4 regions of the Streptomyces sp. BA2 genome follow, and region 4 is predicted to be linked to each of the others. Evidence: riboswitches for the same ligand, from Rfam matches in the RefSeq annotation. Region 4 holds a riboswitch; each other region holds the start of a gene.
The links. Region 4 has a riboswitch for cyclic di-AMP ahead of E5671_RS04885 (LysM peptidoglycan-binding domain-containing protein). Riboswitches for the same ligand answer to the same signal wherever they lie in the genome.

Region 1 (7,720 bases), 5.2 Mb from region 4:
CCCAGGCGCTGCGCATCGAGGACCGTGTCAGGTAGAGGCGCTCCCGTGCGCGCGTGATGCCCACGTACGCCAGGCGGCGCTCCTCCTCCAGCTCCTTGACCTGGCCGAGGGAGCGCATGTGCGGGAAGACGCCGTCCTCCATGCCGGTCAGGAAGACGACGGGGAACTCCAGGCCCTTGGCGGTGTGCAGCGTCATCAGTGTGATGACTCCGGAGCCGTCGTCCTCTTCGTCCGGGATCTGGTCCGAGTCCGCGACGAGCGCGACCCGCTCCAGGAACTCGGAGAGCGTGCCGGACACACCTGTGGCCGCGCCTTCGCCCGCATCCTCACTGTCGTCCTCGGAGCCCGCCTCACCGCTGTCCTGCTCGAACTCCAGGGCCACGGCGGCGAGTTCCTGGAGGTTCTCGATGCGCGTCTCGTCCTGCGGATCGGTCGAGGCCTGCAGCTCGGCGAGATACCCGGTCCGTTCGAGCACGGCCTCCAGGACGACGGCGGGACCCGCGCCGGACTCGACGATGGTCCGCAGCTCTTCCATCAGCACGTTGAAACGCTTGACGGCGTTCGCCGAGCGGGCCGCCATTCCGTACGCCTCGTCGACGCGCTTCAGCGCCTGCGGGAAGGAGATCTTCTCTCGCTGCGAGAGCGCGTCGATCATCGCCTCCGCGCGGTCGCCGATGCCCCTCTTGGGTACGTTCAGAATGCGCCGCAGCGGGACGGAGTCCTCGGGGTTGGCGAGCACCCGCAGATACGCGAGGACGTCCCGGACCTCCTTGCGCTCGTAGAAGCGGACGCCGCCGACGACCTTGTAGGGCAGGCCGACGCGGATGAAGATCTCTTCGAAGACACGGGACTGCGCGTTCGTCCGGTAGAAGATCGCGACGTCTCCCGCCTTCGCGTCCCCCGCGTCGGTGAGCCGGTCGATCTCGTCGGCGACGAACTGCGCCTCGTCGTGCTCGGTGTCGGCGACATAGCCGATGATGCCCGCGCCCGCGCCCGCGTTGGTCCACAGGTTCTTGGGGCGGCGGCTTTCGTTGCGCTCGATGACGGCGTTGGCCGCGGTCAGGATCGTCTGCGTGGAGCGGTAGTTCTGCTCCAGGAGGATCGTGGTCGCGTCGGGGTAGTCCTCCTCGAACTGGAGGATGTTGCGGATCGTGGCGCCGCGGAAGGCGTAGATCGACTGGTCCGCGTCACCCACGACACACAGCTCGGCGGGGTCGTCACCCTCGCCTCCGGAGGGGCCGACCAGCTCGCGCACCAGGGCGTACTGGGCGTGGTTGGTGTCCTGGTACTCATCGACCATCACGTGGCGGAAGCGGCGGCGGTAGTGCGCGGCGACGTCCGGGAACGCGCGGAACATGTTGACCGTCGTCATGATCAGGTCGTCGAAGTCGAGGGCGTTCGCCTCGCGCAGCCGCGACTGGTACATCGCGTACGCCTGGGCGAGCGTCCTCTCGAAGCCGTCGGCGGCCTGGCCCGCGAAGGTCTCCTCGTCGATCAGCTCGTTCTTCAGGTTCGAGATCTTGGCGCTGAAGGACTTCGGCGGGAACTTCTTCGGGTCGATGTCCAGATCGCGGCAGACCAGCGCCATCAGCCGCTTGGAGTCGGCGGCGTCGTAGATCGAGAAGGAGGAGGTGAAGCCGATCGTCTTCGACTCGCGGCGCAGTATGCGCACGCACGCGCTGTGGAACGTCGACACCCACATCGCGTTGGCCCGCGGTCCGACGAGCTGCTCGACGCGCTCCTTCATCTCGCCCGCGGCCTTGTTCGTGAACGTGATCGCCAGGATCTGTCCCGGGTGCACATGCCGCTCGGCCAGGAGATACGCGATGCGGTGCGTCAGGACCCGGGTCTTGCCGGAGCCTGCGCCCGCGACGATGAGCAGCGGGGAGTCCGCGTGCACGACGGCCGCGCGCTGGTTCTCGTTCAGCCCGTCTAGCAGGGCAGCCGGGTCGAGCACGGGGCGCGGGGCGCCGCCGCGGTAGTGCGCGTCCCGGGGCACGGGCGCGTCGAACTTCCCGTCGAACAGATCATCCGGAACGGACTCCGGAGCACTGTCCTCGGGCGGCGGCGGGGGCTCTTCCTCCGAAGCCCGCGAGGGCTTGAGGTCCGCCAGGAAGCTGTCATCAAAGAGGCTGCTCATCGCCTCCCGAGTCTAGGCGGCCCCACTGACAACCCGCCCCGGGTTCCGGCCAGGTCGACCCGGCTACGCCTCGCTCGCGTCCGGTCACTCTCCGCCATGGCACGGCGTGCCCGCGTCAAGAGCTTCGTAAAGTAACGAAAATGTATCGGGCATATCGAACATCAACCTTCACACGGGCCACACGAGTTGGCTAGCGTGCTCCGCGGGCTGCTCGTACTCCCACCGGCGAACCCCGCCGGGAACGGGCGGCCTCCGCCGAGTTCGATCTCCTCGGAGCCGGGGACCCACGATGAACTTGGGGTGAATCGGTCCCGTACGAAGTACGGGACTGTAGGGCAACCTTCCGGAACCACCCGCCCGAACCCGACAGCTAACCCGGTAGGCGGTCTACGGAAGGAGTCGCCTCCCTTGGCGTCGCACCGCAAGCCGCGGACCCGCATTGCCGGCCTACGCGCCACCCCCGCCATCGGCATCACGACGGCAGCCCTCACCTCCGTGGCCCTCCTGTCACAGAGCGCGCAAGCGGCACCGTCCGCGCCGCAGAAGCCCAGTCTCGAAGAGGTCCAGAAGAAGGTCGACGACCTCTACCACCAGGCGGGCGTGGCCACCCAGAAGTACAACTCGGTCAAGGAGCGCACCGACAAGCAGCGCAAGAAGGTAGACACCCTTCTCGACGATGTGGCCAAGCGCACCGACAAGCTGAACGAGGCCCGCCAGCAGCTGGGCACGTTCGCCGCGGCGCAGTACCGCACCGGCGGCGTCTCCGAGACCGCCACGATGATGCTCGCCGACGACCCGCAGAGCTTCTTCGACCAGAACCACCTGTCGGACAGGCTGACCGCGCGCCAGAAGAAGGCGGTCGACGACTACCAGACGCAGCAGGTCTCGGCGACGAAGCAGCGCACGAAGGCCGCCAAGAGCCTGGAGACGCTGAGCGACTCGCGGGACGATCTCAAGACGAGCAAGCAGACCGTCCAGAAGAAGCTGGGCCAGGCGCGCACGCTGCTCTCGGAGCTGACGGCCGAGGAGAAGGCACGGCTCGCGGCGATCGAGAAGAAGAAGGAAGAAGAGGCCAAGCGCAAGGCCGCCGAGCTGGCGCGCAAGCAGGAGGCCGAGGCGGAGGCCAAGCGCAAGGCGGCGGAAGAGGCCGCGGCCAAGGAGCGCGAGAAGGACAAGGAGACCCCGGACTCGGGCTCCGGTTCCGGTTCCGGTTCCGACACGGGCTCCGGCACTGGCTCCGGCTCCGGCTCCGGCGACACGGACAGCGGTTACGCGACGAAGGCCGCGAAGGTGATCAACTTCGCCGAGGCCCAGATCGGCAAGCCGTACGTGTGGGGCGCCACCGGCCCCGACTCCTACGACTGCTCCGGGCTCACCCAGGACGCGTGGAAGGCCGCGGGGATCTCCCTGCCGCGTACGACGTGGGACCAGGTGAAGGTCGGCACAACCGTGAAGACCGCCGACGCCAAGCCGGGTGACCTGGTCTTCTTCTACGACGACATCAGCCACGTAGGGATCTACATAGGCGACGGCAAGATGATCCACGCCCCGAAGCCGGGTACGAACGTCCGCGTCGAGTCGATCTACTACATGCCGATCCACAGCGTGGTGCGCCCCGCGTAACCGCCGCCCACGAGAACCCTTCACACGAGAAACGGCCCTCCACGCGCGCGTGGAGGGCCGTTTTCTGCGGGTCGTGTCAGGTCCCGGGTCGTGTCAGGTCCACAGCACCGCGATGAAGATGTTCGCGACGGTCAGCAGCCCGACGGCGCCGAACATCCCCTTGTCCACCTTCTCCTCGTCCCGTTTCACATAGACCAGCGCGAGGATCACGATCAGGACGGCCATCTTGATGCCGATCTTGACGTTGTTGACGGGGTTGTCGTCCGCCTGGTTGAGGCCCACCAGGATCACGCCCGTGACGAGCATCGTGAGCGCGCCGTGCAGCATCGCGGGGCTGAAGCGGGCCGTGCCCTGACCCATCTGCTTCATCTGGGTGAGGAAGCCGCCCAGGAGGGAGGCGATGCCGATGATGTGCAGGCCGACGAAAAGATGGGTGAGTACGTCCATGGGCCCGGAGCCTAGCCGGGCCCCTATCACCACTCCGTAGCCAGGTGGGCCCCAAGCCCCGCATCGGTCACACGCGCATGCGAAGAGTGCCGACCCGACAGATCACGCAGTCACATACGGTCACCGACCCGCGCACTTCCGCCAGTTGTGCACAATCCGTCACCAACCCGTGACGGTCAGGTTTAGCGTCCTTCGTCAGGTGACCGGCTCCCCACCGCCGCCCGGACCAGGGGCGGCATCCGGACACCACCGCCGAGAATCCGGCGGCGGTCCGCTCCCCCTGTGCGGGCCGCCGCCGGAACCTTAAGGAGCCCCCTTCGTGGCAGCGCACCGCAAGCCGAAACAGCGCTCGCTCAGTGGCCATACGGCCCGCACCGCCGCCACCATCGCCCTCGCCGGGGCCGCCACGGCCACCGCCTTCGACGGCACGGGACACGCGGATCCACGCATCGGTCCGGCCGAGGTGAAGTCCAAGGTCGACGCGCTCTACCGCGAGGCGGAGGTCGCCACCGAGAAGTACAACGGCGCCAAGGAGAAGGCCGAGAAAGCGGAGAGGTCCCTGGGCGAGCTGCGGGACGAGGCGGCCCGCAAGACGGAGAAACTCAACTCGGCGCGCGAGGGGCTCGGTTCGATCGCCGCCGCGCAGTACCGCAGCGGCGGCATCGACCCGGCCGTCCAGCTCGCGCTCTCCTCCGACCCCGACCAGTACCTCGACCGCGCCGCGCTCGCCGACCGGGCGGACAGCCGCCAGGCCGCGGCCGTCACCGGCGTACAGAAGCAGCTCCAGGAGATCGACCAGCTGCGCACCGAGGCCGACGACACCCTCGCGCACCTCAAGTCCCGCCAGGCGGAGCTGAACAAGCACAAGAAGACCGTCAACGGAAAGCTCGACACGGCCAAGCGGCTCCTCTCGCAGCTCACCGGCGGCCAGCGCGCGGAGCTCACGGGCGAGGACAGGGCGTCCCGTACCGCGGACCGCGACGACGCCTCGGGCGCTCCGGCCAAGGCACCCAACTCCCGTGCCTCAGCGGCCGTCTCGTACGCCCACAAGGCCCTCGGCAGCCCATACGTCTGGGGCGCCACCGGCCCCAACGCCTTCGACTGCTCGGGGCTCACCCAGGCCGCCTACCGGTCGGCGGGGGTCGATCTGCCGCGCACGACGTATGCGCAGATCGCCGCGGGCGAACGCGTTCCGCGCTCGCAAATCCAGCCAGGTGACCTGGTCTTCTTCTACCAGGGCATCAGCCACGTGGGCATCTATGTGGGCAACGGCCAGATGATCCACGCCCCGAACCCGAGCGCGCCGGTTCGCCTCGCACCGATCAGCCAGATGCCGTTCGCGGGGGCGACGCGGGTGGTGTGAGGGGGCGACGCTGGTGGCTTGAGCGGGGGCGACGCGGGGCGTGAGAGGGCTCGCAGGCCCGCGGGTAATGTCAGGGCCATGCCCCGCCGTACGTTGCCGCCGCCCCCGCCGCCTGTCCATCTGCGCACCTGGCCGGACCGGAACGCGCTCCTGTACGACCGCGGCATGGCCCTCGAAGAACTGCGCAGACGAAGCCTTGGCGTGCACCGTCTCCTGCTGCTCTGGCTGTTCGCACTCGGCTGCGTCATCGGCTGGGCGCTCCTGACGGTGCCGTTCGGGATGATCGAGGACCACGATCCGATGGCCTTCGTGATGGGCCCGATATGCGCGGTCCTGGGCCTCGGGGCCCTCGCTCCCTCGGTGATCGGCGTCGTCGTCGGCATCCGGAACGACCGGAGGATCCGCGAACTCACCGACAGCTGGCTGGCGCTGGACAGCCACCCGGCGTCGGACTCCGCTCTGCGCTCCCCCGGCCTGAGCCTCTGCTGGCTCCTGTCGTCCCTCACCGTGTGCGCACTCGGCCTGTGGGCCTCTTTCGCGGCCGCCGCCTACGCCGAGCCCGGCCGGGACTCGTACAGCGACGTCATGCTCGGCATGGGGGCGGGCCTCATCCTGTGGCTGACGGGCCTCATCGGCATCACCAAGGCGGCGGGCCACTACCGCTGGGCGATACGGAAGTTGGCCCCCGCCCCGGCCTGACCGTCAGACCAGTCGCCGCGCCGTCGCCCACCGTGTCAGCTCATGACGGTTCGACAGCTGGAGCTTCCTCAGCACCGCCGACACATGCGACTCGACCGTCTTCACGGAGATGAAGAGCTGCTTGGCGATCTCCTTGTACGCGTATCCACGCGCGATGAGCCGCAGCACCTCCCGCTCGCGCTGCGTGAGGCGGTCCAGGTCCTCGTCGACCGGGGGCGCGTCGGTCGAAGCGAAGGCGTCGAGGACGAACCCGGCCAGGCGCGGCGAGAACACCGCGTCGCCGTCCTGCACACGGAAGATGGAGTCGACGAGATCGGTGCCGGTGATCGTCTTGGTGACATAGCCGCGGGCACCGCCACGGATGACTCCGATGACGTCCTCGGCCGCGTCCGAGACGGAGAGCGCGAGGAATCGCACAGGGCGCTCGGCGTCGGACATCAACGGCGCGCAGCGGCGCAGCACTTCGACACCGCCGCCGCCCGGAAGGTGCACGTCGAGGAGCACGACCTCGGGGCGCGTCGCGGTGATGACGGTGACCGCCTCGTCGACGTCCGCGGCCTCTCCGACGACCTCGACACCGGTGATCGTCGTCCTGCCGATCTCCGCCTGGACACCCGTGCGGAACATCCTGTGGTCGTCGACCAGGACGACGCGCGCACGGCGGCCCTCCGGGACACCGCCTGCGGCGGCACCGGCCGCGTCAGCGGTAGCATCGGCCGTCGCATCGGCGGGCTGAGTCGATTCGGGCATTCCGGCCGATGTGGTCGGTTCGGCCGACGTGTTCGGCTCGGCCGCACCGTCCGGTCCACCCCTGGGCCCCACGGGCTCACTCGCGTCGCTCATGTCGTCGCCGTCCTCTCCATCTCCAGCTCGACTTCCGTGCCGCCCCCCGGCACCGCGCGCAGCCGCGCCGTGCCGCCGTTGCGCTGCATACGGCCGATGATCGATTCTCGTACGCCCATGCGGTCGTCCGGCACGGAATCCAGATCGAAGCCGGGGCCACGGTCCCGGACGGACACGAACACCGTCTCCCCCTCGACTTCGGCGAAGACCTGCACCGCACCGCCCTCGCCACCGTACTTGGCGGCGTTCACCATTGCTTCCCGCGCGGCCTGCGTCTGCGCCGTGAGACGGTCGTCCAGCGGGCAGTCGCCGACTATGACGACCTCGATGGGGACGCCGTGCTTGTCCTCCACCTCCGCGGCGTCGCGCCGGACCGCTTCGGCGAGGGTGTCGGGCTCGTCCGCCTCGTCCTTGCCCGTGCCCTCTGGTTTGTAGAGCCATTGGCGCAGGTCGCGCTCCTGGGCGCGGGCCAGGCGGCGGACCTCTCCCGCGTTCTCGGCGTTGCGCTGGATCAGGGTCAGGGTGTGCAGGACCGAGTCGTGCACATGGGCGGCGACCTCCGCCCGCTCCTGGGCACGGATACGCATCAGCCGCTCCTCGGAGAG
Region 2 (7,720 bases), 3.6 Mb from region 4:
AAACTGGGCGTGGACATGAACGCGCCGGAGGGCCAGGCGGTCTTCTGGAAGGAACTCTCCAAGGCTTCCAAGAAGCTGGACGTGGACCTGAACCCGCGGTACGGCACGTGGGACGTGGAGAAGAGCAAGCGCGCGGACGCGAAGACGCCGTGGGTGCGCGAGGTGTCCGGGGACGGCGCGGCGGGCCCCAAGCAGGCATAAGAAGACCAGGCGTAAGAAGACCAGGCATAGGAACACCGTGCGGGGGCTGTCAGTGGCGTGGGTTACGTTCGACGGGTGAACGAAACCACGCCCCCGGCCGACGCTCCCGGCCGCGTCATCCTCCTCACCACGAGCCACCGGGTGGCCCCCGGCCTGCTTTCCTGGCCCGCGTGGCAGGCCCTGCACGGGGCCGACGAGGTCCTGTGCGCCGACGCCACGCACCCCCAGCTGCCGTATCTGCGCGAGGCGGGCGTGCGGGTGGGCCAGGCGTCGCCCACGGCCCAGGAGTTGGTGGAGGCGTGCGCAGGAGACCGCACGGTCCTGGTCATCGCCACGGCCGAGGGTGACCGCGCCCTGACGGACGGCCTGGCGAGGCTCGCGGGCTCGGGCCGCGTGTCGATGCCCGACCTGGAACTGCTCCCGGCGTCGTACGACCTGCCGGGCGCGCGGCTCCTGGACCTCGTCCAGGTCATGGACCAGATCCGGGGCGAGTGCCCCTGGTCGTCCCAGCAGACGCACAAGGGCCTGGCGAAGTACGCGATCGAGGAGGCGTACGAACTGGTCGAGGCGATCGAGGAGGGCGACAGGGAGGAGCTGCGGGAGGAGCTGGGCGACGTCCTGCTCCAGGTGGTCTTCCACGCGCGGATCGCCGAGGACGACGACGAGTCCCCCTTCTCCGTGGACGACGTGGCGGGCACGATCGTGGAGAAGCTGATCCACCGCCATCCGCACGTGTTCGGCGACGACTCGGCGGACACTCCCGAGGACGTGAAGGCGCACTGGCTCCGCACGAAGGCCGAGGAGAAGCAGCGCTCGTCGGTGACGGAGGGAATCCCCCTGGGCCAGCCGGGCCTGGCCCTCGCGGCGAAGCTGGCCTCGCGGGTGCGGACGGCGGGGCTTGAGGTCGCCCTCCCCTCCGGGGAGGGAGTCGGCTACGAACTCCTTGCGCTCGCCCTACAGGCCGAGGCGGAGGGCGTGGATCCGGAGGCGGCGCTGCGGGGTGCGGCGCGGGCTTATCGGGATGCAGTGCTGGCTGCGGAGGGGAATCCCAGCCCGTCCGGCGTTTGAGGACGAACTCGGCGGAGCCGGTGATGGGGGGTGCGCAGGGCTTCGGGGAAAGAAGACCGCTAACCGCGGATACGGTCGACCCATGCAAGACCAGCCGCCGGCCTCCGCAGAGGCGCCTCCCGCAGCCTGCCCCGCAGGGGCCACCCCGCCCGAGGCCCAGGGGCCAGAGCTCTTCACCTGGGAGTTCGCCACCGACCCCTACCCCGCCTACGCCTGGCTCCGCGAGCACGCCCCCGTGCACAAGACCCGGCTCCCCAGTGGCGTGGACGCCTGGCTGGTCACCCGGTACGCCGATGCCAAGCAGGCGCTAGCCGACCAGCGGCTCAGCAAGAACCCGGCCCATCACGGCGAGCCCGCGCACGCGAAGAGCAAGACCGGCATCCCGGGCGAGCGCAGCGCCAACCTCATGACGCATCTGCTCAACATCGACCCGCCGGACCACACCCGCCTGCGCCGCCTCGTCTCCAAGGCCTTCACGCCCCGCCGCGTCGCCGAATTCGCGCCGCGCGTGCAGGAGTTGACCGACCGGCTCATCGACCAGTTCGTGGAGAAGGGGGAGGCCGACCTCATCCACGACTTCGCCTTCCCGCTCCCCATCTACGCCATCTGCGACCTGCTCGGCGTGCCCCGCGAGGACCAGGACGACTTCCGCGACTGGGCCGGGATGATGATCCGCCACGGCGGAGGGCCCAGGGGAGGGGTCGCCCGGTCCGTGAAGAAGATGCGCGGCTATCTCGCCGAGCTGATCCACCGCAAGCGCCTCGAACCGGGCGACGACCTCATCTCCGGGCTCATCCGCGCCTCCGACCACGGCGAGCACCTCACCGAGAACGAGGCCGCAGCGATGGCCTTCATTCTTCTCTTCGCCGGGTTCGAGACCACCGTCAACCTCATCGGCAACGGCACCTACGCCCTCCTCACCCACCCCGAGCAGCGTGAGCGGCTCCAGGAATCCCTGGGGGAAGGCGACACCGCCCTTCTGGAGACCGGCATCGAGGAGCTGCTGCGCTTCGACGGTCCTGTCGAACTCGCCACGTGGCGGTTCGCGACCGAGCCGCTGACCATCGGAGGGGAGAGCGTCGCCGCCGGCGACCCCGTCCTCGTCGTCCTCGCGGCCGCCGATCGTGACCCCGAACGCTTCGACCGGCCGGACACGCTCGACCTCTCCCGCCGCGACAACCAACACCTCGGCTACGGCCATGGCATTCATTACTGTCTCGGCGCACCGCTGGCCCGGCTCGAAGGCCAGGCCGCCATCGCGACCCTCCTGCGGCGCCTCCCTGACCTGCGTCTCGCGGCGGAACCTGGTGATTTGAGATGGCGCGGCGGGCTCATCATGCGCGGACTCCGCACCCTGCCCGTGGGGTTCACACCCGCACAGAAGAGCAAATATTCGGCCCCTGAAACGACGTTTAACTGACGGACCGTCAAGACTGTGACTTTCACGTGATCTCCGCTGCATCGACTTGTGACAAGCGTTCGACTGCCGCTACGTTCACGACGACTCGGCATCCCGTGCCGCAGTCGTCGCTCCAGCCACGCGAAAGGCAACCGCATGCTCTCCGGCAATGGTCGTCACCGACGCCCCCGCCAGGCCCCGGCCCTGATCGTCGCGGCAGGAGTCGCAGGATCGGCCATCGCCATCCCGCTGCTCGGCGCCACCAGCGCGAGCGCGGCGGACACCGCCACGTGGGACAAGCTCGCGGAGTGCGAGAGCGGCGGATCCTGGAGCGCGGACGCGGGCAACGGCTACTACGGCGGGCTCCAGTTCTCGCAGCAGGTCTGGGAGGAGTACGGCGGCCTCGACTTCGCGCCGAGCGCCGACCTGGCAAGCCGCTCGCAGCAGATATCCGTCGCCGAGAAGGTCCTTGACGACCAGGGGCCCGAGGCCTGGCCGAGCTGCGCGCCGATCGCGGGACTCACCCAGGACGGCGCCGCCGCCGACGTCGACCCGGGCGCCCCGATCACGACGATTCCTTCTGACGAGCCGTCGGAGCCGACCGGGTCCGACGAGTCGTCCGAGCCGAGCGAGCCCAGCACGTCACCGAGCGAGTCGGCCGACCCCTCGGATAGTGCCGAGCCTTCCGGGAAGCCCTCTGAGGAAGCTTCCGAGAAGCCGGACGCCGACGACGAAGCGCGAGACAAGAATCACGACGAGTCCGGCAAGCCGGACGACTCGACCAAGTCCGGTGACCCGGACAAGTCCGGGCAGGACGATGCCACTTCGCCCGCTCCCACCCCTCCCGCCGGTGAGGGCGAAGGCCGCCACCGCGGCGACAGCGCGGACGACGAGCCGTCAGGCGACGCCTCACGCGAGGGCTCGGGCCGGCACGCCTCCCGTGGCGACGAGCGTCAGAAGGACGGCTCCGAGGGGACGTACACGGTCCGCTCCGGAGACAACCTCTGGGCCATCGCCGACGAGCACGACGTGAAGGGCGGGTGGGCCGAGCTGTACGCCGAGAACGAGCAGTCGGTCGGCTCCGACCCCGATCTCATCCTTCCCGGTCAGAGCCTCGATTTGGGCGAAAAGTAGGGGTAGTTGGCGAGTCGCTTTTTGCTCGATGTCCCAATTGGCGCAAGTGAGACATGGGTCTCAGAAGCCCTGATCGTCTTTGAAATTCGGGCGATCGCATGACTACGGTCGTGACCGCTCGCCACAGCGGGCCCCGCCGGTCGGTACGCCGAGTCCTGCCAACGGCCGTTCGGGAACAGTCGTCGCGTAATGCGCCGTAGGCAGGAGCGGGGGAACCAAGGTTTCCGCCGGGCCCGGCCGTTCAGCATCGCGAGAGCGAGGCGGAGAGCGGACGGGAACGGCTAGGGGTTAAGTCGCGCTCAGGAAGCGCGGCCGGGCAACTTCATCGGCCCGAACCCGACAGCTCACCTCGCAGGCGTCGGTGAGGGGATCACTCATGCTGTTTTCCAGCAAGGGCAAGCACCGCCGCCCGTCCAAGGCCACCCGTGTCGCCACGCTCGCCGGCGTCACCGGTGTCGCGGTCGCGGCCCCGCTGATGGCGGCCGGCCAGGCCTCCGCCGCGACGAACTCCGAGTGGGACGCCGTCGCCCAGTGCGAGTCCGGCGGCAACTGGTCCATCAACACCGGCAACGGCTACACGGGCGGCCTGCAGTTCTCGTCGTCCACCTGGGCCGCGTACGGCGGCACGAAGTACGCGCCCACCGCCGACAAGGCCTCCAAGGCCCAGCAGATAGAGATCGGCGAGAAGGTCCTCGCGGGTCAGGGCAAGGGTGCCTGGCCGAGCTGCGGCGTCGGCCTCTCGAGCGCCTCCAACGAGGGTGGCGGTGCGCAGGAGAGCGCCCCGCAGCAGCAGCCCCAGGAGCAGCAGCCGCAGAGCGCGCCCAGCGCCCAGACCGAGCAGCCGCAGCAGGCCGCTCCCAAGGCCGCGCCCAAGGCCGAGGCCCCCAAGACCGAGTCCAAGAAGACCGTCGAGACCCCGACCGGCAAGACGGTCAAGAAGGGCGACGGCGAGTACAAGGTCAAGAAGGGCGACACCCTCTCCAAGATCGCCGAGGCGAAGGACGTCAAGGGCGGCTGGCACAAGGTGTACAAGCTCAACGGCGACATCATCGACAACGCCGACATGATCTACCCGGGCCAGCAGCTCCACCTCAGCTAGGTCCCGCGAGGCGCCATCCTCCCCGCCCCGGTGCGCGTATCCCCCGTACGCACCGGGGCGGGGGTCATTTGTCCCCACCGCTGCCCCCACCGCTTTGTTCCGTTCGGAAACTTTTTGCTCTCGGTTTGTCCACAGGACGGTCGCTCGGCTGGCTGTTGCCCGGGAGCCGGTTAGGCTCGTGTCCGCGAGGCCAACGCCCCGCGTACCCGCGTCACATCCCAGAAGGAGATGCTCGTGCCGTCCATCGACGTCGTCGTAGCCCGGGAAATCCTGGACTCCCGAGGCAACCCCACGGTCGAGGTCGAGGTCGGCCTCGACGACGGCAGCACGGGTCGTGCCGCCGTTCCGTCCGGTGCGTCCACCGGTGCTTTCGAGGCCATCGAACTCCGTGACGGTGACCCCAACCGTTACCAGGGCAAGGGCGTGGAGAAGGCCGTCCTCGCCGTCATCGAGCAGATCGGCCCGGAGCTCGTCGGGTACGACGCGACCGAGCAGCGCCTGATCGACCAGGCGATGTTCGACCTCGACGCCACCGACAACAAGGGCTCGCTCGGCGCCAACGCCATCCTCGGCGTCTCGCTCGCCGTCGCGCACGCCGCGTCGGAGGCCTCCGACCTGCCGCTCTTCCGCTACCTCGGCGGCCCGAACGCGCACCTGCTGCCCGTTCCGATGATGAACATCCTGAACGGCGGGTCGCACGCCGACTCGAACGTCGACATCCAGGAGTTCATGATCGCGCCGATCGGCGCCGAGTCGTTCTCCGAGGCCCTGCGCTGGGGCACCGAGGTCTACCACACGCTGAAGAAGGTCCTGAAGGACAAGGGCCTGTCCACCGGCCTGGGTGACGAGGGCGGCTTCGCCCCGAACCTGGACTCCAACCGCGCCGCGCTCGACCTCATCCTCGAGGCCATCAAGCAGGCCGGTTACGTCCCCGGTGAGCAGATCGCGCTCGCGCTCGACGTCGCCGCCTCCGAGTTCTACAAGGACGGCTCGTACGCGTTCGAGGGCAAGTCCCGCTCGGCCGCCGAGATGACCGAGTACTACGAGGAGCTCGTCGCCTCGTACCCCCTCGTCTCCATCGAGGACCCGCTGTTCGAGGACGACTGGGCCGGGTGGAACGCCATCACCGAGAAGCTCGGCGACAAGGTCCAGCTCGTCGGCGACGACCTGTTCGTCACCAACCCGGAGCGCCTGGCCCGTGGCATCGAGGAGAAGTCGGCCAACGCCCTTCTGGTGAAGGTCAACCAGATCGGCTCGCTGACCGAGACCCTGGACGCCGTCGAGATGGCCCAGCGCAGCGGCTTCAAGTGCATGATGTCCCACCGCTCCGGTGAGACCGAGGACGTCACCATCGCCGACCTCGCCGTCGCCACCAACTGCGGCCAGATCAAGACCGGCGCCCCGGCCCGCTCCGAGCGCGTCGCCAAGTACAACCAGCTCCTGCGCATCGAGGAGATCCTCGACGACGCCGCGGTGTACGCCGGCCGCAGCGCCTTCCCGCGCTTCAAGGGCTGAGGCGTAGCCACCCTGTAGTTACCTACGTCCCCGTACTCGGTCCCGTACCGTGTGCGGGGACGTACGTACGTATCGGGGAGGCGGCACACATGGCCGTGAAGGACCGCGACCGGTTCTCCACCGCGACCAGGCTGCGACTGCTCGGCGAGCAGACCGCGGAGCGTGTCTACCGCTCCCAGACCAAGCGCCAGGCGCGCCGCTCCCGGCTCACGGGACGCGCCGCGCTCCTGGCGCTCGTGCTCTGCTCGCTGGTCGTCGCGCTCGCCTACCCGATAAGGCAGTACGTCTCCCAGCGCGCGGAGATCGCCGACCAGCGCAAGGAGCAGGCCGAGCGCCGCGAGAACGTCGAGAAGCTGCGCGACGAGAAGGCCCGCTGGCGGGACGACGCGTACGCGGAGCAGCGCATCCGGGACCGGCTGCACTATGTGATGCCGGGCGAGACCGGCTACACGGTGATCGACCCCGAGGCGGCGAAGAAGCAGCGCACCGACCAGGGGGCCGCCGCCAGGCCCTGGTACTCGAACGTCTGGGACGGCGTCGACAAGGCCGACCGCCCGGCCGCCGACTGAGCCCGACAGAACTTCTACGGAACCAATCGAAAGACAGGCATGCAAACGCCCCCGCCGACCACCCCGCGCACCGAGCCCACCGACGCCGACGTCGAGGCCTTCAAGCAGCAGCTCGGCCGTCCGCCGCGCGGCCTGCGGGCCATCGCCCACCGCTGCCCGTGCGGGCAGCCGGACGTCGTCGAGACGGCGCCGCGCCTTCCGGACGGGACGCCGTTCCCGACGACGTACTACCTGACGTGCCCGCGGGCCGCTTCCGCGATCGGCACCCTTGAGGCCAACGGCGTCATGAAGGAGATGTCGGAGCGGCTGACGACGGACCCCGAGCTGGCGGCCGCGTACCGCGCGGCGCACGAGGACTACATCGCGCGCCGTGACGCCATCGAGGTCCTGGAGGGCTTCCCGAGCGCGGGCGGCATGCCGGACCGCGTGAAGTGCCTGCACGTCCTGGTCGGCCACTCGCTGGCCGCGGGCCCGGGCGTGAACCCGCTGGGCGACGAGGCGATCGCGATGCTGCCGCAGTGGTGGGCCAAGGGACCGTGCGTGACGCCGTGCGCCGAGCAGGAGCCCGCCAAGTGACCCGCGTCGCAGCCATCGACTGTGGTACGAATTCGATCCGCCTGCTCGTGGCGGACGCCGACCCGCAGACCGGCGAACTGGTCGACCTGGACCGCAGGATGACGATCGTCCGCCTCGGCCAGGGCGTGGACAAGACGGGCCGCCTGGCCCCCGAGGCAC
Region 3 (7,720 bases), 8.0 Mb from region 4:
ACGGTGATCGCCCCGGCGCCCCGGATGCGTTCGACGATCAGCTCGTCCCGGTCCGGGACGTTGTCGGCGAGGAGCGGCGTCCCGTAGGTGGTCCGGATGCCACGGGTGTCGTGCGTGTCCTTGTGGGCGACGGGCAGCCCGTGCAGCGGGCCGAGCGGCGCACCGCGCACGGCGGCCTCGTCGGCGGTGTGCGCCTCGGCGAGCGCGCGCTCCGCCACGAGGGTCACCACCGCGTTCACGGCGCCGTCGACCTGCTCGATCCGGTCCAGATGCGCCTGGACGACCTCGCGCGCGGACAGCTCGCGGGCGCGGATCCTGGCAGCGAGTTCGCGGGCGGTGAGGTGGACGAGCTCGGAGGCTTCAGGGCTCATACGACGGCGCTTTCGGCTCGGGGCGGCGGAGATCGCGACGAGGCGGAGTATGCCCACGTCGCCGGATCCCCCGAACATGCCCCCACCAAGGTTACGTACGTCCTGTACATTTTTTACAGGAAGCCTTGGGGAGCAGCCGACCCCGGCAGAGGAGAGACGTGCCATGAACCGACCGTTCGCCCGCTATGTCCTGCCCGAGTTCACCGAACGCACCAGCACGGGGCAGCGGACCCTCGATCCGTATTCGAAGCTCTTTGAGGAACGCATCGTCTTCCTGGGGACGCCGATCGACGACACGTCGGCCAACGACGTGATGGCGCAGTTCATGCACCTCGAATATCTGGCGCCCGACCGCGACATCGCGCTCTACATCAACTCCCCCGGCGGCTCGTTCAGCGCGATGACCGCGATCTACGACACTATTCAGTTCGTCACCTGCGACGTGGAGACGACGTGCCTCGGGCAGGCCGCGTCGTCGGCCGCCGTCCTGCTGGCCGCGGGCACCCCCGGCAAACGGTTCGCGCTGCCCGGCGCCCGGGTGCTGATCCATCAGCCTTCGCTCGCCGAGCCGGTCCACGGCCAGACGTCCGACCTGGCGATCCAGGCCGACGAACTCCTGCGCACCCGCGCTCAACTGGAGAAGCTGCTCGTCCAACACACGGGCCAGAGCGCGGAACGCGTCGCGGCCGACATCGAGCGGGACAAGATCCTCAGTGCGTCCGAGGCAGTTGACTACGGCCTGGTGGACCGGATCATCCCGAGCCGCAAGTCGTCCCTGCGCACGCCGGACGCGGGGTGAACCGCCGATGCTGCCACCCGAGCTCCCTCCGCTGCCCGCACTCACCCGCGCCGAGGGCGAGTTGATCGACCGCTACCTCGAAGTGGTCGACCTGGTGGGCCGGATCAACCCCGCCCGAGCCTCGGACACCTACGGCGGACTGCGCGCCGCCCAGGCCCTCGTCGGCAGGGCCAGTGCCCTGCGGGACGCGCTGACGCTCATGCATCAACGGGGCGAGAGCGCCGTGCACGCACCGACACTGGCCCGGGCACTGCGGGTCCTCGACGGAGAGCGGCGGTCCGGACGGGTCATCGTGCCGCCCTCGTCGCCGTCCTGAGCACCCGTCACCTCCTCCTCCGAAGCCCGAGGCGTCCGGGGCCGATCTCAAACGAACCAAACGGGCTACCTCGTTCGGCGTAGACATGCGTCGTTGTTCGGGCCGTCTTCAGTTGCGTCAGATGTGTACGCGGGGGCCGGAATTCCTCGTTCCGGTGCTGGTCGAACGATCGTCTGGTGCCGTGACCGGATCCCGAAACCGACCTTGTCCACCCGAACGGTTCAGCCGTGAGGAGCCTCACAAAACGCCGTTTCGGCTCGGAATTCTTGCCCTTGACGGGTCAAGATCCCTTCCGACGACAAGCCCCCGCCACAGCGGCGGGGCGGTCCGGGCGGACGCCGAATCCTGCCGCCGCCCGGATGACCGGTCGACATCGGTGCATCGGCAGGAGTGGAGGACCCAGGCATGACGGGTCGGTCCGGAAGGTCCGGACGACGACCCTTGGGGTGAAGCCGCACACCGCGGCCGGGCAACTTTGTCAGCCCGAATCCGACAGGTCATCCTTCACAGGCGGTTGACGAAGGGTTGCGCATGACCGCGCTGAATCATGTTCCGTCGCTGCTCACCAGGGCCGGTTCCGTATCGGCCCTCACGCTCGCCGTCGTAGGCGGCACCCTCGTGGCCCCGGGGCTCACGTCGGAGGCAGAGGCCGCGACACACGGGACGAAGGCGCTCAAGATCGCCGCCTCCAAGAAGGGCTCGCCGTACCGCTACGGAGCGACGGGGCCCAACCGGTTCGACTGCTCGGGCCTGACGCAGTACTCGTTCAAGCGCGCGGGCAAGAAACTGCCACGCACCGCCGGACAGCAGTACAACAAGACCCGCCACGTCTCCGCGTCCAACCGCGCCCGCGGCGACCTGGTCTTCTTCCACTCGGGCCGGAACGTCTACCACGTAGGCATCTACGCGGGGAAGGGCCGGATCTGGCACGCCCCCAAGTCGAACACCGTGGTGCGGCTCGAGAAGATCTGGACGAAGAGCGTCTCGTACGGCCGGGTGCGCTGATGGCCCGTCACTGATCCCCGGTAGCTGACCTGTCGGAGGGCGGTGGCGGTGGCCTCACGGCCGCTGCCACCGCTCGGTCGCCGCTCGGTCGGCGCTCGGCCACCGCTCAGTCGGCGCTCAGTCGGCGCTCTGATCGGCGCGCCCGCCAGGCGTGGAGCGCGTCGACGCGGATACTCGTGCGCCATGGCCGAAAACAACAGTTCTTCCACTGCGGGTGAACCATCGCGCAACGAGACGCGCTTCGAACGTGCCGATCGCAATTTCTCGGAGATCCTCCAGGAACTGCGGGTCACGCAGGCCGGGGTGCAGATCCTCTTCGCGTTCCTGCTGACGCTCGCCTTCACCGAGCGCTTCCCCTCGCTCGACACGATGCAGCGCGCCACCTACGTGACCACGCTGCTGCTCGCCGTCCTCGCCGCGGCGTTGTTCACCGCTCCGGCCGCCGTGCACAGGTGGCTGTTCGGGCAGCACGCCAAGCCGCTGATCGTGCGGGTGTCGTCCCGCCTCGCCGGCGTCGGTCTGGGGGTCCTGGTGTTCGCGGTCTCCGGCGCCGTACTCCTGGTCGTCGACGTGGCGGTGGGCAGGACCGGCGGGATCATCGCGAGCGCGGGCACGCTGGTGGTGTGCGCGGGCCTGTGGGGCCTGCTCCCCCTCCTGGTGCGTGGCGCGGCGGACAAGAACGAGGACGAGGGCGACGACGGCAAGGCATCGGGCACGTCGCACGACATCAGGCGACCAGGGCCTCGGTGAGGAGCACCAGGCCGAGCACGCTGAGCGCGACGCCGGTGCCGCCCTCGATGGCGCGGGCCGTGCGCGGCCTGCGCAACCACCGCCCGAGGCGGTCGACCAGGAGCGCGACGACCGGGAACCACACCAGGGCGAGGGCCACGATGATGGACGCGAGCAGCAGTGTCCTCGGCATCGCGGGGCTGCCCGCGGGGACGAACTGGGGCAGCACGCTGAGGAAGGTGATGGGCGCCTTGGGATTGAGGGCGTTGGTGAAGAACCCCTGCCGCAGGCTGCCCCCGACCGCCTCCTGTCCCGCACCCTCCCGGGCGCCGAAGCTCTCCAGCGGCCGCGCCGCCGACCGCAGCGCGCGATACCCGAGGTAGAGCACATAGGCCCCGCCCGCGGCCTGCAACGCCCGGAAGAGCGTGGGAACCGCCGCGAGGACCGCCGCGACCCCGGCCACCGCGAGCGCCGTGTGCACCAGGAGCCCGCCCGCCACACCGATCGCGCAGGTGACCCCGGCGCGGCGGGAGGCGAGGGCGTTGCGCACCACGACGGCGAAGTCGGCACCCGGCATGGCGACCATGCCCGCGGCGACTCCGGTGAAGGCGACCAGTTGTGCGTCCATGGCGTCAAGGCTGGCGTACTTCTGCCTTCAGCAGGTATGTGGAATATCCTGGGTCTGCCTTAAGCAGGCCTTTAGCCCCACGCCGACGGACACCGCACCTCCCGCCGGCTCCTGCACCGGGAGAGACCATGTACGACCCGACGCGGCTCGCCGCACTGGTGGCGGTCTCCGAGGCCGGGTCGATCACCCGCGCCGCCGAACGCCTCGGCTACACCGTGCCCGCCCTCTCCCAGCAGCTGGCCAAGCTGGAACGGGAGGCGGGCACCGCGCTCCTGGTCCGGCACCACCGTGGCGCACGGCTGACCGGTGCCGGTGAGCTGCTGCTCGCGCGGGCGCGCAGGGTCCTTGACGAGATGGAGCAGGCCCGGCACGAACTGGCCCAGCTTGCGGGCCTTTCCGGCGGCAGGCTGCGCGTGGGGACCTTCACCACGGCCGGGATCCATCTGGTGCCGCCCGCGCTGACCGCGTTCCGCCGCGCCCATCCGGACATCGATCTGACGGTACGGGGCTATGAACCGCCGCTCGGCATCGCGGCCGTGGCGGCGGGCGAGGTCGACCTGGCCCTCACGCACACGTACGAGCCCGCGGATCCGGTGCCGCTGCCCGCGTCCGTGACCGCGGAGCCGATCCTGGTCGAGGAGCTCGTCCTGGTGACCTCCCCCGGACACGCGCTCGCGAACTCCCCCTCGCGGCTGCCCCTGAGCGAGCTCGCCGGTCAGCCGCTCATCAGCATGGCGCCGACGCATCCGCCACGGCAGGGCGTGGAGTCCGCGCTCGTGCGGGCCGGCGCGACGCCCTCGGTCCTGGTCGAGACTCCGGGCTACGCGCTGGTGTGCGCGCTCGTCAGCGCCGGGCTCGGCGTCGCCGTCGTACCGGAGATGGTGGCGCGGACGGCGGCGACACCGGTGGGGACGAGGCCGCTGGAGCCCGGCAGTCTGCGCCGCACGATCTCGGTCGTCCACCGCGTCGACGAGCCGCATCCGGCGGCGGACACCTTCCGGGCCCTGCTCCGGGGTGCCTTCGGACGCTCAGCGGGGTGAGGGCGAGGCCGAGGGCGCCGTGGCCCCGTCGCGGACCGGCGCGGTCCACGGCAGCGCGATCCAGACGGTCTTGCCGCCCTCGGGGGTGGGCGCGACCGACAGCCTGCCGCCGCACTCCATGGTCAGCCAGCGGATGATCACCAGGCCGCGGCCGTTGTCCTGCTGGACTGCGGCGGGCAGCCGCTTGGGGTAGCGGGGATGGCTGTCGGTCACGCCGATGCGCAGCTGCTCGTCCCGGTCCAGCTCGATGTCCACCCTGAAGGTGGGCGACTCGCCCCGGGTGTGCTGGACGGCGTTCGTGGCCAGTTCGGAGACGATGAGCCGGACCGTGTCGGCCGCTTCGGTCTCGCCCGGCAGGCCCCACTCGGCAAGGATGCTCGAGACGTATTTGCGGGCCGCGGAGACCGAGGCAGGATCGCTCGGCAGGGTGACGGATGCTTCCTGAAGGTCTGCCATGGCGACGTTGTCCCTTTCCCACCGGGGCTCGGCTCCGACCCGTAGCGAAGGCACGAGGACAGTCCCGGAATGGTGCTTCGCGCCAGCCTGCCACTCTTGGACCCCTCACAGGTGTCCATCCACCAAGATGTGCATATATCTGTCGCTCAAAGCGGTGAACTCTGCTACGAGAGACCGTATTTGGGCGCGAGGTCGGCGCTTCCTCTACTGTCGCCCCTGAAGAGGCTCGGGGAGGCCGGAAAAGGGAACACTCCGTCGGGAAGGAGACGGACATGCGGTACGGTCCCGCGGTGCGCCGCCGGAAACTCGGCGCCGAACTGCGTGCGCTGCGCACGCGCGCCGGGCTCACCAGCGGCCAGGCGGCGGGCCGGGTCGGCTGGCATCAGTCGAAGGTCAGCCGGATCGAGACGGGGCGTAGCAGCGTCAAGGCGGCCGACGTAGGACTGCTGCTCGATGCGTACGAGGTGGGGGACCCCCAACTCCGCCAGTTGCTGGTGGCATTGGCGGGCTCGGACGACGACGGTGGACGCCGCCACTGGTGGCACGCCTATCGCGAGCTGCTGCCGCCCGCATACCGCGACTTCATCAGCCTGGAGTCACAGGCCTGTCGGATGCGCACCCTGGAGACCACCGTCGTGCCCGGCCTTCTCCAGACGCCGGACTACGCGCGTGCGGTGACGCGGGCCGCGCTCGACGGGCTGCCGGACGAGCAGGTGGACACGCTGGTGGAGGTGCGTCTGGCACGTCAGGACGTACTGCGCACGGCTCCGCCGCTGCGACTGAGCGTGATTCTGGACGAGGCGGTGCTGCACCGGCCGGTGGGCGGCAACCAGGTGCTAGCGGGTCAGTTGAAACGGTTACTAGAAGCCGCACAGTTGCCCCATGTACGACTTCAGGTGCTGCCGTTCGCCGCCGGAGAGCACGTGGGTCTCATCGGCTCTTTCGTTATCTTCTCATTTCCGAACATTGCTGATCTGGATGTGGTTGTTCTCGACCACTTGACGAGTAGCCTCTACCTCGAACGGAAAGAAGACCTTCAGGCATACACGGAGGCCTTCAACTCCCTTCAGAGAAAGGCACTTTCACCCGAGGAATCAACGGATCACATCGCCGGGATACGTGACGGCGCGTAAGGGGGCACCATGACTGCACTGCCTCGGCACGTACCTTCCAGCACATCTCTGCACGGCGCACGGTGGTACCGCAGTAGCCGCAGCAACGGCATGAACAACTGCGTGGAGACAGCCCCTCTCGCTTCAGGGCCGAAGCAGGGGCTGCTCGCCGTGCGCGACTCGAAGAACACGGCAGGGCCCGCCCTGCTCTTCTCACCCGCGACATGGGAGGCCTTCGTCCACGGCCTCCGGTGACTACCGGGGTGCGGCGCGGCTGATCACTCGTACGGCATCGGCGATCTGTGCGTCGGTGAGATCCGCACGGGCGGTCAGCCGCAGCCGTGAGATGCCGTCGGGCACCGACGGCGGACGGAAGCAGCCGACGGCGAGGCCCGCGCCCCGGCAGTCGGCGGCCCACCGCACGGCCGCTTCTGGTGAGGGTGCGCGTACGGAGACGACGGCGGCGTCGGGGCGTACCGCCGTGAGACCTTCCGCCGTGAGGCGTTCGTGCAGCTCGGCCGCGACCGAGCGCGCCCGCGCGGCGCGCTCCGGCTCCCTGCGAAGCAGCCGCAGGGCCGCGAGTGCCGCGCCCGCGGCGGCGGGAGCGAGCCCCGTGTCGAAGATGAACGTCCGGGCCGCGTTGACCAGATGGTCGATGACCTTGGCGGGCCCGAGGACCGCACCGCCCTGACTGCCGAAGGACTTCGACAGGGTGACCGTGGCCACGGTGTGGGCGGTGCCCGCGAGTCCGGCCGCCTGCGGGGCGCCACGGCCGCCGTCCCCGAGCACACCGAGCCCATGGGCGTCGTCGACGACGAGACCGGCACCGAACTCCCCGCAGACAGAACTGAGTTCGGTCAGCGAAGCCGCGTCGCCGTCGACCGAGAAGACCGTGTCCGACACGACGACCGCGGGCCCCGCGTGCGCGTCCAGCGTCTTGCGCACCGCTTCGGGGTCGGCGTGCGGCACCACCTGCGTCGTACCGCGCGCCAGGCGGCAGCCGTCGATCAGCGAGGCGTGGTTGCCCGCGTCCGAGACGATCAGCGAACCGTGCGGGGCGAGGGCGGTGACGGCGGCGAGGTTCGCGGCATATCCGGAGGAAAGGACCAGAGCGGCCTCGAAGCCGCAGAACTCGGCGAGCTCGCGTTCCAGTTCCGCGTGCAGTTCGGTGGAGCCGGTCACCAGGCGCGAACCGGTCGCTCCGCCTCCCCAGCGCCGGGCCGCGGCTGCCGCGCCCTCGGTGATCTCGGGGTGCCTTGCCAGG
Region 4 (7,720 bases):
TCGGCCTGGAAGCGCGGCGTCCAGCCGGTGGTGTGCTGCTCGTCGTCCATGATCTTGCGGAGCTGGGACAACTCCTCGGGGGTCAGGAAGTCCTCTACGGTCTGCAGGGCGAGCGTTTCGCTGATGTGGATCACGGGCTCTCCTTCGCAGGGGAAGCTACGGGCTTCTTCGCCCACCCTCCTGACGAACAGCGACCGGGTCCACCGATCGCGTCGGGCGCATCGGAGCACGCCTTGCCGGCTTGCGCGCCGTTCTGCTTCCTCTGTGTGCACGCCGGGGAGGCTGCCTAGTCGTGGAAGGCCGTGGTCGCCGTGAGCGCGGCACGCTCGGTACTCACCCGGTTCACTGGCGCGGTCTCGTCGGCGTAACCGAAGGAGACGCCCACGAGCAACTTGCCCACGCTGACTCCCAGTTCGGCTCGGACGGTGTCGGCGTAGAAGCTCAACAGTCCCTGCGGGCAACTGTCCACGCCGTACGCGGTCATCGCCAGGAGCAGGGTCTGCATGTAGGCGCCGACGTCCGCTGCCAGCCGCGCCCCGCCGTCACCGGTGACGAACAGGAAAGCGGCGTGCGGCGCCCCGTAGAAACGCAGGCTCTCCGCGTCATAAGCCGCACGTGCCGCATGGTCGTCCTGGCCGATGCCCAGCGCTCCGTACAGCTCGCTGCCGAACTCGGCCCGGCGGGCCCGGTGCACCTGCGCGTACATGTCCTCGGAGTACGGAAAGTCCACCGATGTTCGCTTCTCGGCGTGGTCCGCCTGCAAGGCATTCGCCAGGCGCTCACGCGCCGCACCGCTCACCACCTCCACCTGCCACGGCTGCGCATTGGAGTTGGACGGTGCGGCACCGGCCAGCGAGAAGATCGCGCGTATTACGTCTGAAGGCACAGCCTCCGGACGGAACGCGCGTGTCGCGTGACGGCCGCGTATCAGTTTCTCCGCGCAGCCGCTCAGCTCGGTGGGGACCGGCTTTCGCATGGAGCACTCCTCGGTGACGAGACTTGTAAACGGACGCGTTTACCTTGGAGTCGACCTTAGCGAGCCGAGCCGTCGAAGTAAACGCAGACGTATACTTGCTCCATGGGCACGACGACTACGGCACCTCAACGGCGGGGACGTGGGGGCCGGGAGCGCATCCTGGCTGCCGCCGCCCAACTGTTCGCGACTCAGGGGATCAACGCGACCGGCATGGAACAGGTCGCGGAGGAAGCGCCGGTGTCCAAGCGCACGCTCTACGCGCACTTCCGGACCAAGGGCGATCTGGTCATCGCCCACCTTCAGGACCTCGCGTCGTCGGGCGCCACCCTGGAGAGCGTGCTGACCCGCGAGGAACTCCCCCCAAGGGAACGGATCCTGGGACTGTTCGACCAGCCCGTGGCGGTCGGGGCCCCGGTGCGCGGATGCCCCTTCATCGATGCCGCCGCGGAGTTCCCCGACCCGAACAACGCGGTCCATTCCTACGCCCGCGAACAGAAACTGCGGATGGTGCGGCTGGTCACCGCGTTGGTGAGGGAACTGGGCTGCCGGGAACCCGCCGCACTCGCCGAACAGTTGGTCACCCTCGCGGACGGCGCGGCCAGTCGTGCCATGGTGCTGGGAGAAGCGGACTACGGCCGGCACGCGCGGGCGGCAGCGGAAGTCCTCCTCGACCGCGCACTACGCGGCACGAGCTGACGGGGCAGCCGGCTGCGGTGGACAAAGTCAAAGTCCCCGCTCGGGACGCCATGGGCAACCGCGAGGCCGCTCAGCCTCGCAGGCCAAGCACCAGATTTCCCGGGGCGCCCGGGTCAGTGCTCGTGTAGAACTCGAGCACTGTTTCCTGCCACTCGTCGACCGTCACCCTCCCGTCGCCGTCCCGGTCCATCGCCGCGAAGGCATCGCGCGCGATCTGTCCGCCCTGCCCGAACACCTGCTGGGCGACGATGAACTCCTCAAGGCTCACCACACCGTCGCCGTTACGGTCCACGAGTGCGACGTGGGCTTCCACGGCCGGTCCCACGAGTTCGGTGATCACTCCGGTCTCAACGGCCTGTTCAAGGGCGTCGACAAACGCCGTTTCCGTCATCAAGCCGTCCTCGCGGATTCCTGCCAGTTTCGCCATTCCTTCCCAGAACGTCTGCGCTCCTCGTAGAACAGCTCGCGCGCGGTGAGACTCAGCGGGCTCGTGCAAGCCCGCGATCAATTGCTCGGCGCGACGGACGGTGTCCTGACGGTCCACCAATTCGTCGCCGTCCACATCGTGGTCAGTCGTTGAGGTGTATGCGCAGACGTATATGCCAGCTGGGGCATTTTCCACAGCCGACGCCCATAGGCCGACGCCCAGCCACACGCTCACGTTTCGCTGAAGATCCGTCGGTACGCGCCCGGTGTGGTGCCCAGATGTGCCCGGAAACGGCGGCGCAGGTTGACGGCCGAGGCGAGTCCGACCCGGGTGGCGATGGCTTCGACCGGCAGGTCGGTCTGCTCCAGCAGCACCCGTGCCGCGTCGAGGCGCTGGGCGAGCATCCACTGGCCCGGGCTGGTGCCTAGCTGTTCGGTGAACCGGCGGGCGAGGGTCCGGCTGGACAGTCCGGCGTGTTCGGCGAGGCGAGCGAGGGTCAGGGGGGTGTCGAGGCGGGAGGTGGCCCACTCCAGCAGCGGCGCCAATGACTCGTCCGTCCTGGCCGGTGCGGGCTGTGCGGCGTACTGGAGTTGGCTGCCCTCGCGTTGGGGCGGCAGGACCATGTGCCGGGCGATCTGCGCGGCGTAGGCGGCACCGTGGTCGGAACGGACCAGGTGCAGGCACAGGTCGATGCCCGCGCCGGTCCCGGCGCTGGTCGCCACGTCGCCGTGGTCCACGAAGAGCACGTCCTGGTCCACCTGCACCTCGGGGAAGGCGGCGGCGAGTTGGGCGGTGTCGCGCCAGTGGGTGGTGGCGCGACGGCCGTCGAGCAGTCCGGCCTGCGCGAGCACGAACGCCCCCGTACAGATGGCTACGATCCTCGCCCCTCGCTGGTGGGCGGCCTGCAGTGCCTCGGTGACGGTCGTCGGCACGGGAGCGCCGGGCGGTTGCCAGCCGGGGATGACCACGGTGTCCGCCTCTTGGAGGGCTGTCAGCCCGGCGTCGACGAGCATCGCGTAGCCGACGGTGGTCCGCAGGGGTCCAGGCGTCTCGGCGCAGATCCGGAAGCTGTAGCGGGCCGTCGCATCTTGCGGGACGCGGCCGAAGACCTCGGCGGCACAGGCGAGCTCGAAGGGCGACTGGGGCGGGTTGAGCAGTGCCACTACCCGATGCGGGTTCATGGCAGGAATGTACCCGCCGGTGTCTTTCTGGACTCTGGGCCGGGCGGCCGGGCCCGGGTCACAGTGGTCCCATGAGTGAGACGAGCGAAACGGGAGTGCTGAGGACCGGAGTCCAGGTCGACGGCGAATCAGCGAGCTATCTGACCGTGGAGCAGGACGGCCCCGCCGTGTTGCTGCTGCACGGAACGTACTGGAGCCGGGTCTGGCTCCCTGTGATGGACCGCCTGGCTGAGGCGGGGCTGCGGCCTATTGCGGTCGATCTCCCCGGGCTTGGGCGCTCGGGAGGCGAACTCACCCTGAAAACTGCCACGGTCCCGGCCATTGCGGACTGGGTGACACGATTTGCGTCCGCCCTGAAGATCTCCGGGCCGATCGCCGTGGCGGGTCATGACATCGGCGGCGCCGTCGCCCAGCATCTCCTCGTCCACGATGTGCTGGAGGTGTCCCGGCTGGCCTTGGTCAACTCGGTCACCTACGACTCCTGGCCGGCGCCTCACGTGGCCCGGTTCCGGAGCCCGGGGGACGCTGCGGGGGCCACCGCCGACGACGTTCTCGACGCCCGCCGACGGGCGGTGACGGCGGCACTGGCCGGCGCCGCAACCGAGCAGCTGATCACGGACTATCTGGAGCCGTGGACCGATGCGCGGGTACGCCGCTCCTGGATGGCCCTGGCAGGCGCGGCCGACAGCCGCTACACCCTTGATCTCGCGCCCGCGCTGCGGCGGTCCACGACGCCCAAGTTGTTGATCTGGGGCGAGGAGGATGCCTTCGAGAAGGTGGAGTACGCCGAGCGGTTCGCCTCGGAGATCCCGAACACCGCGCTCGTACGTATTCCAGATGCGGGGCACATCCCCACAGAGAACGCGCCCGGCGAGATCGCCCGCGCGCTCGTCGACTTCTTCACCGCCTAGAGGCTGACGCCCCTCCCGGTTGGATCCTCACGCGCGAGCGCCCCCTCGCCAGGTCGCCGTCAGCCTCGTGGATAGGGTCGGGGTCATGACATCCGAAAGGCCCCAGACGCTGGCCATGGCGTTCCTGGAATCTCAGGAGATCACTACGACGGACTGCCGCCGGTGCGGCACCGAGGTATCGGGCGTCAACGGCCGCTACGCGTGCGGGGTGTGCGGGTGGGTCAACAACTGGAGTGAAGGCCATAACGAACTACCCAGCGGCGACAGCGACATCTAGCGCTGTGCCGGTTCCGGCCGCGTGTGCGGAAGGGCTGTCCGGTTCGGCTTCGATGCGGCTGAACTCGCCCTGCACCAAGGCGAGAGTCAGGGATCGTGGTGGCATGACGGACCAGAGGTTCGACGTGTGGGCGGAGCGGGCGAAGAGTCGGGATTCTCAAAATGCAGATCGGATAGGGAATACAACAGGTCGCCCCAATACGGGGATTGAGCATCTCCAACCTCCGCCCCCTCGTCGACATTGATTTCCCCATTTCGGCTCTAGATGCCGGGAGCTGCTCGATCTGGTGAGTGAGGCCGTGCGCTGTCGCCTCGGTGACGTCGGGAGCGGCTGGCACTCGCGCTATGCGCGTTGCGCAGCAGGACCCGGACCATTCAATATGCCCGCTTTGGCAGGGAAAGTGAACTTCGCACCATGTCCATCTTGCCCGTAAGAAATGCTTTTGCTCAGTATTGGTAATGTATATAAAGCCATGCCTGCATTGCGGGATACTCATGCGAAATGGCGCGATCCGATACGCCATCGAGTCGCCCTCCAGCCCGCATCCCATTCAGTGGAATAGGTCACACCAACAGCTCGCGCCTCCCGGGGAGCCGCTGAGCGCACTTCCGTTCTGCGTAAAGAAAGTTGGGGCTATTTGATCAAAGAAAGTGGGCGGTTCCGGTCATCAAGGACTGGCCTCGCGCATTCCCTATTCGAATTCCGCTCTTGTTCCGTCCGGGCTTTCTCGCTTAACGTCACCGTCAATCCGGATGGAACGCCGAATCCTGCCGCTGTCCGGAAACCCTTCCCATCACTCACTTTCGCTCGGCAGGAGCGGGGGACCCAGGTAAGCCGCCGATCCGGATTCCGGAACGGCTCGGGGTGAAGTCGCATGCGCAGTGCGACCGGACATCTCCCGTCCGAACCCGACAGCTCACCTCGTAGGCGACGGAGAGGAATTCGTCATGCCTGCAAAGGGAAAGCACCGCCGTCCCAAGTCCAGCTCACTCACCCGTGGCATCGCCGCCGCAGGCACGGGCGGGGCCGTGCTCGTGCTCCCGGTCCTCGGCGCGACCGCCGCCAGCGCCGCGCAGGCAGGCCCGGCCGCCAAGCCCGCCGCTGCCCCGAAGACCTACGTCGTCGCAGCGGGCGACACCCTCTCCAAGATCGTCCGAGAGCACTCGCTGAGCGGCGGCTGGAAGAAGCTGTACGAGGACAACCGCGACGCCCTCGGTGGTGACCCGGCACTGATCCACCCCGGTATCAAGCTCACCCTCGGCGAGAAGGCCACCGCCGAGCGAGCAGACCGCTCCGAGCGCAAGGACACCGCAGCCGCGAAGCCCGCCTCTGCCCCGGCGAAGAAGTCGTACACCAACGATCTCGACGGCTGGATCAAGGAATCGCTCGACATCATGGCCCAGCGCGGCATCCCCGGCTCCTACGAGGGCATCCACCGCAACATCATGCGCGAGTCCTCCGGCAACCCGCTGGCTATCAACAACTGGGACTCCAACGCCGTGGCCGGAACCCCCTCCAAGGGACTCCTGCAGGTCATCGGCCCCACGTTCGACGCCTACCACGTGCCCGGCACCTCGCTGGACAGCTACGACCCGGTCGCCAACATCACTGCCGCCTGCAACTACGCGGCCGACCGGTACGGCTCGATCGACAACGTGAACGGCCCGTACTAGACCGCACCCCCCTCGCATCATCCCTCTCGTCCCCTCTGAGCCCCGGCGCGCCAGGCGCCCGGGGCTCAGGCCTGTCCGGGGCCGGCTTCCTATCCGAGAGGGCTGACCGGCGGCAAACCAATATGCGTTCGCCCCAGTCGCGCGGTGGGCACTCACACGCCCTTCGTGCCGTACCAGCGCCACTCGGTGAGTCGTGGGCGATGAGGGAGGGCGGTGCGTCCCGTCGCCCACAGCAGGATCTGCCAGACGTCACAGTCAATGGCGACGTGGGGAAAGAGCCTCTGCAGGACCCGTTCGCACAGATCCCTCGGCGGCGACCACTCCAGATTCAACCCCTGAGTGATGTCATGGGTGTGCACAAGGGTTTCAACGACTGCCATGGCAGCAAAGCCCTCTGGGTCCGAGGGCCCAAAGACGTGGTGAGCGACGGTGGTTGAGGGTGCCGTGCGCAGCACGGACGCCAGCAAGCCTCCACACGCCTCCAGGATGGTCAGGAGACCCTCGGGTCCCGAGGCCCGATCAACGAAGATGACATTCTCCGGCCCACCACTTCGGTCACTGCTCGTCCGGAACGGCAACACCGTTGACATCGGCGGCTTGGCGAGCCCAAACCTCGCGGCGTAGGTGAACAGATCGTCGGCCAGATGCTCGAGCGTCTCCCAACACGTCCACTCGAGCGTTCCCGCCTTGGCCTCCCAGGCGTCGGGATCTGCATCCCTCAGGGTGTCGATGGCCAGAGTGACGACCCGGCGCAGGTCTTCTCCGTCAACTGCGATGTCCGCGCTCTGCATGCGGAAGATCGTAAGTCAGTCGTCAATAGTCAGTCGTCGATAGTCAGTCGTCAATGCCCGACCGCTCCACCCCCGCCACGATCCACCGTTGGAAGAACAGGAACACGACGAGCAGCGGCACGATCGACACAGCGGCCGCGATGAAGAGTTCGTGCAGCCTGATCACCTGGGACGTGGTGAACGACGACAGGGCCACCTGCACCGTCCATGCGTCGCGGTCCTGTCCGATGACCAGCGGCCACAGGAACGAGTTCCACGCGCCGATGAAGACGATCGTGCCCACCGCCGCGAAGACGGGCCGGGAGTTGGGCACCACCACCCGCCAGTACGTGCGCCAGTATCCGAGCCCGTCGACGCGCGCCGCGTCCTCCAACTCCCTTGGGAATCCGAGGAAGTACTGCCGGAATACGAAGCACGCGAAGGCGGAGAACAGCGTCGGGACGATCAGACCGCGCAGCGTCGACACCCAGCCGAGCGACGACACCAGGACGAACGTCGGGACGAAGGTGACGGAGGCCGGGACCATCAGCGTGCCGAGGATCGCGTAGAACACCTTGTTCGCGTGGCGGTACGGGATGCGGGCCAGGCCGTAGCCGGCCAGCGAGGCCAGCAGCAGCGTGCCGAGCGTCGTCGCGACCGCGATGAGCGAGGAGTTGAGCAGGGAGCGCGCAAACGGTACGGAGGTGTCTTCGAAGAGCTCTTTGACGTTCCCCCAGCGCAGCGAGGAGGGGAAGAAGGTCCACTCGGGCGAGGTGATGTCACTCTCGGACGAGAGCCCGTTGCGGACA

Region 1: linked by a shared signal. The riboswitch ahead of E5671_RS28355 (C40 family peptidase) and the one ahead of E5671_RS04885 (LysM peptidoglycan-binding domain-containing protein) in region 4 are both predicted to bind cyclic di-AMP.
Region 2: linked by a shared signal. The riboswitch ahead of E5671_RS20860 (LysM peptidoglycan-binding domain-containing protein) and the one ahead of E5671_RS04885 (LysM peptidoglycan-binding domain-containing protein) in region 4 are both predicted to bind cyclic di-AMP.
Region 3: linked by a shared signal. The riboswitch ahead of E5671_RS40420 (C40 family peptidase) and the one ahead of E5671_RS04885 (LysM peptidoglycan-binding domain-containing protein) in region 4 are both predicted to bind cyclic di-AMP.

What each region holds. Positions count from the first base shown of each region.
Region 1 covers NZ_WSRO01000002.1:5,641,784-5,649,503, reverse strand. Annotated here, with positions in the region: gene pcrA (DNA helicase PcrA) at 1-2,140, opposite strand, end outside; cyclic di-AMP (ydaO/yuaA leader) riboswitch at 2,384-2,540, shown strand; gene E5671_RS28355 (C40 family peptidase) at 2,549-3,763, shown strand; gene E5671_RS28350 (hypothetical protein) at 3,857-4,210, opposite strand; gene E5671_RS28345 (NlpC/P60 family protein) at 4,530-5,573, shown strand; gene E5671_RS28340 (hypothetical protein) at 5,652-6,272, shown strand; gene E5671_RS28335 (LuxR C-terminal-related transcriptional regulator) at 6,276-7,022, opposite strand; gene E5671_RS28330 (ATP-binding protein) at 7,112-7,720, opposite strand, start outside.
Region 2 covers NZ_WSRO01000002.1:4,054,512-4,062,231, reverse strand. Annotated here, with positions in the region: gene E5671_RS20880 (SurA N-terminal domain-containing protein) at 1-201, shown strand, start outside; gene E5671_RS20875 (nucleoside triphosphate pyrophosphohydrolase) at 277-1,269, shown strand; gene E5671_RS20870 (cytochrome P450 family protein) at 1,352-2,689, shown strand; gene E5671_RS20865 (LysM peptidoglycan-binding domain-containing protein) at 2,825-3,802, shown strand; cyclic di-AMP (ydaO/yuaA leader) riboswitch at 3,985-4,175, shown strand; gene E5671_RS20860 (LysM peptidoglycan-binding domain-containing protein) at 4,179-4,901, shown strand; gene eno (phosphopyruvate hydratase) at 5,136-6,416, shown strand; gene E5671_RS20850 (FtsB family cell division protein) at 6,506-6,985, shown strand; gene E5671_RS20845 (DUF501 domain-containing protein) at 7,025-7,561, shown strand; gene E5671_RS20840 (Ppx/GppA phosphatase family protein) at 7,558-7,720, shown strand, end outside.
Region 3 covers NZ_WSRO01000002.1:8,435,104-8,442,823, reverse strand. Annotated here, with positions in the region: gene E5671_RS40435 (amidase) at 1-371, opposite strand, end outside; gene E5671_RS40430 (ATP-dependent Clp protease proteolytic subunit) at 535-1,170, shown strand; gene E5671_RS40425 (hypothetical protein) at 1,178-1,486, shown strand; cyclic di-AMP (ydaO/yuaA leader) riboswitch at 1,822-2,014, shown strand; gene E5671_RS40420 (C40 family peptidase) at 2,018-2,491, shown strand; gene E5671_RS40415 (DUF6328 family protein) at 2,675-3,241, shown strand; gene E5671_RS40410 (LysE family translocator) at 3,219-3,848, opposite strand; gene E5671_RS40405 (LysR family transcriptional regulator) at 3,977-4,888, shown strand; gene E5671_RS40400 (ATP-binding protein) at 4,877-5,344, opposite strand; gene E5671_RS40395 (helix-turn-helix domain-containing protein) at 5,617-6,477, shown strand; gene E5671_RS40390 (DUF397 domain-containing protein) at 6,487-6,711, shown strand; gene E5671_RS40385 (8-amino-7-oxononanoate synthase) at 6,712-7,720, opposite strand, start outside.
Region 4 covers NZ_WSRO01000002.1:465,796-473,515, forward strand. Annotated here, with positions in the region: gene E5671_RS04850 (hypothetical protein) at 1-134, opposite strand, end outside; gene E5671_RS04855 (nitroreductase) at 287-976, opposite strand; gene E5671_RS04860 (TetR/AcrR family transcriptional regulator) at 1,079-1,672, shown strand; gene E5671_RS04865 (EF-hand domain-containing protein) at 1,743-2,234, opposite strand; gene E5671_RS04870 (GlxA family transcriptional regulator) at 2,330-3,280, opposite strand; gene E5671_RS04875 (alpha/beta fold hydrolase) at 3,352-4,191, shown strand; gene E5671_RS04880 (hypothetical protein) at 4,277-4,468, shown strand; cyclic di-AMP (ydaO/yuaA leader) riboswitch at 5,257-5,413, shown strand; gene E5671_RS04885 (LysM peptidoglycan-binding domain-containing protein) at 5,416-6,141, shown strand; gene E5671_RS04890 (maleylpyruvate isomerase N-terminal domain-containing protein) at 6,294-6,932, opposite strand; gene E5671_RS04895 (carbohydrate ABC transporter permease) at 6,976-7,720, opposite strand, start outside.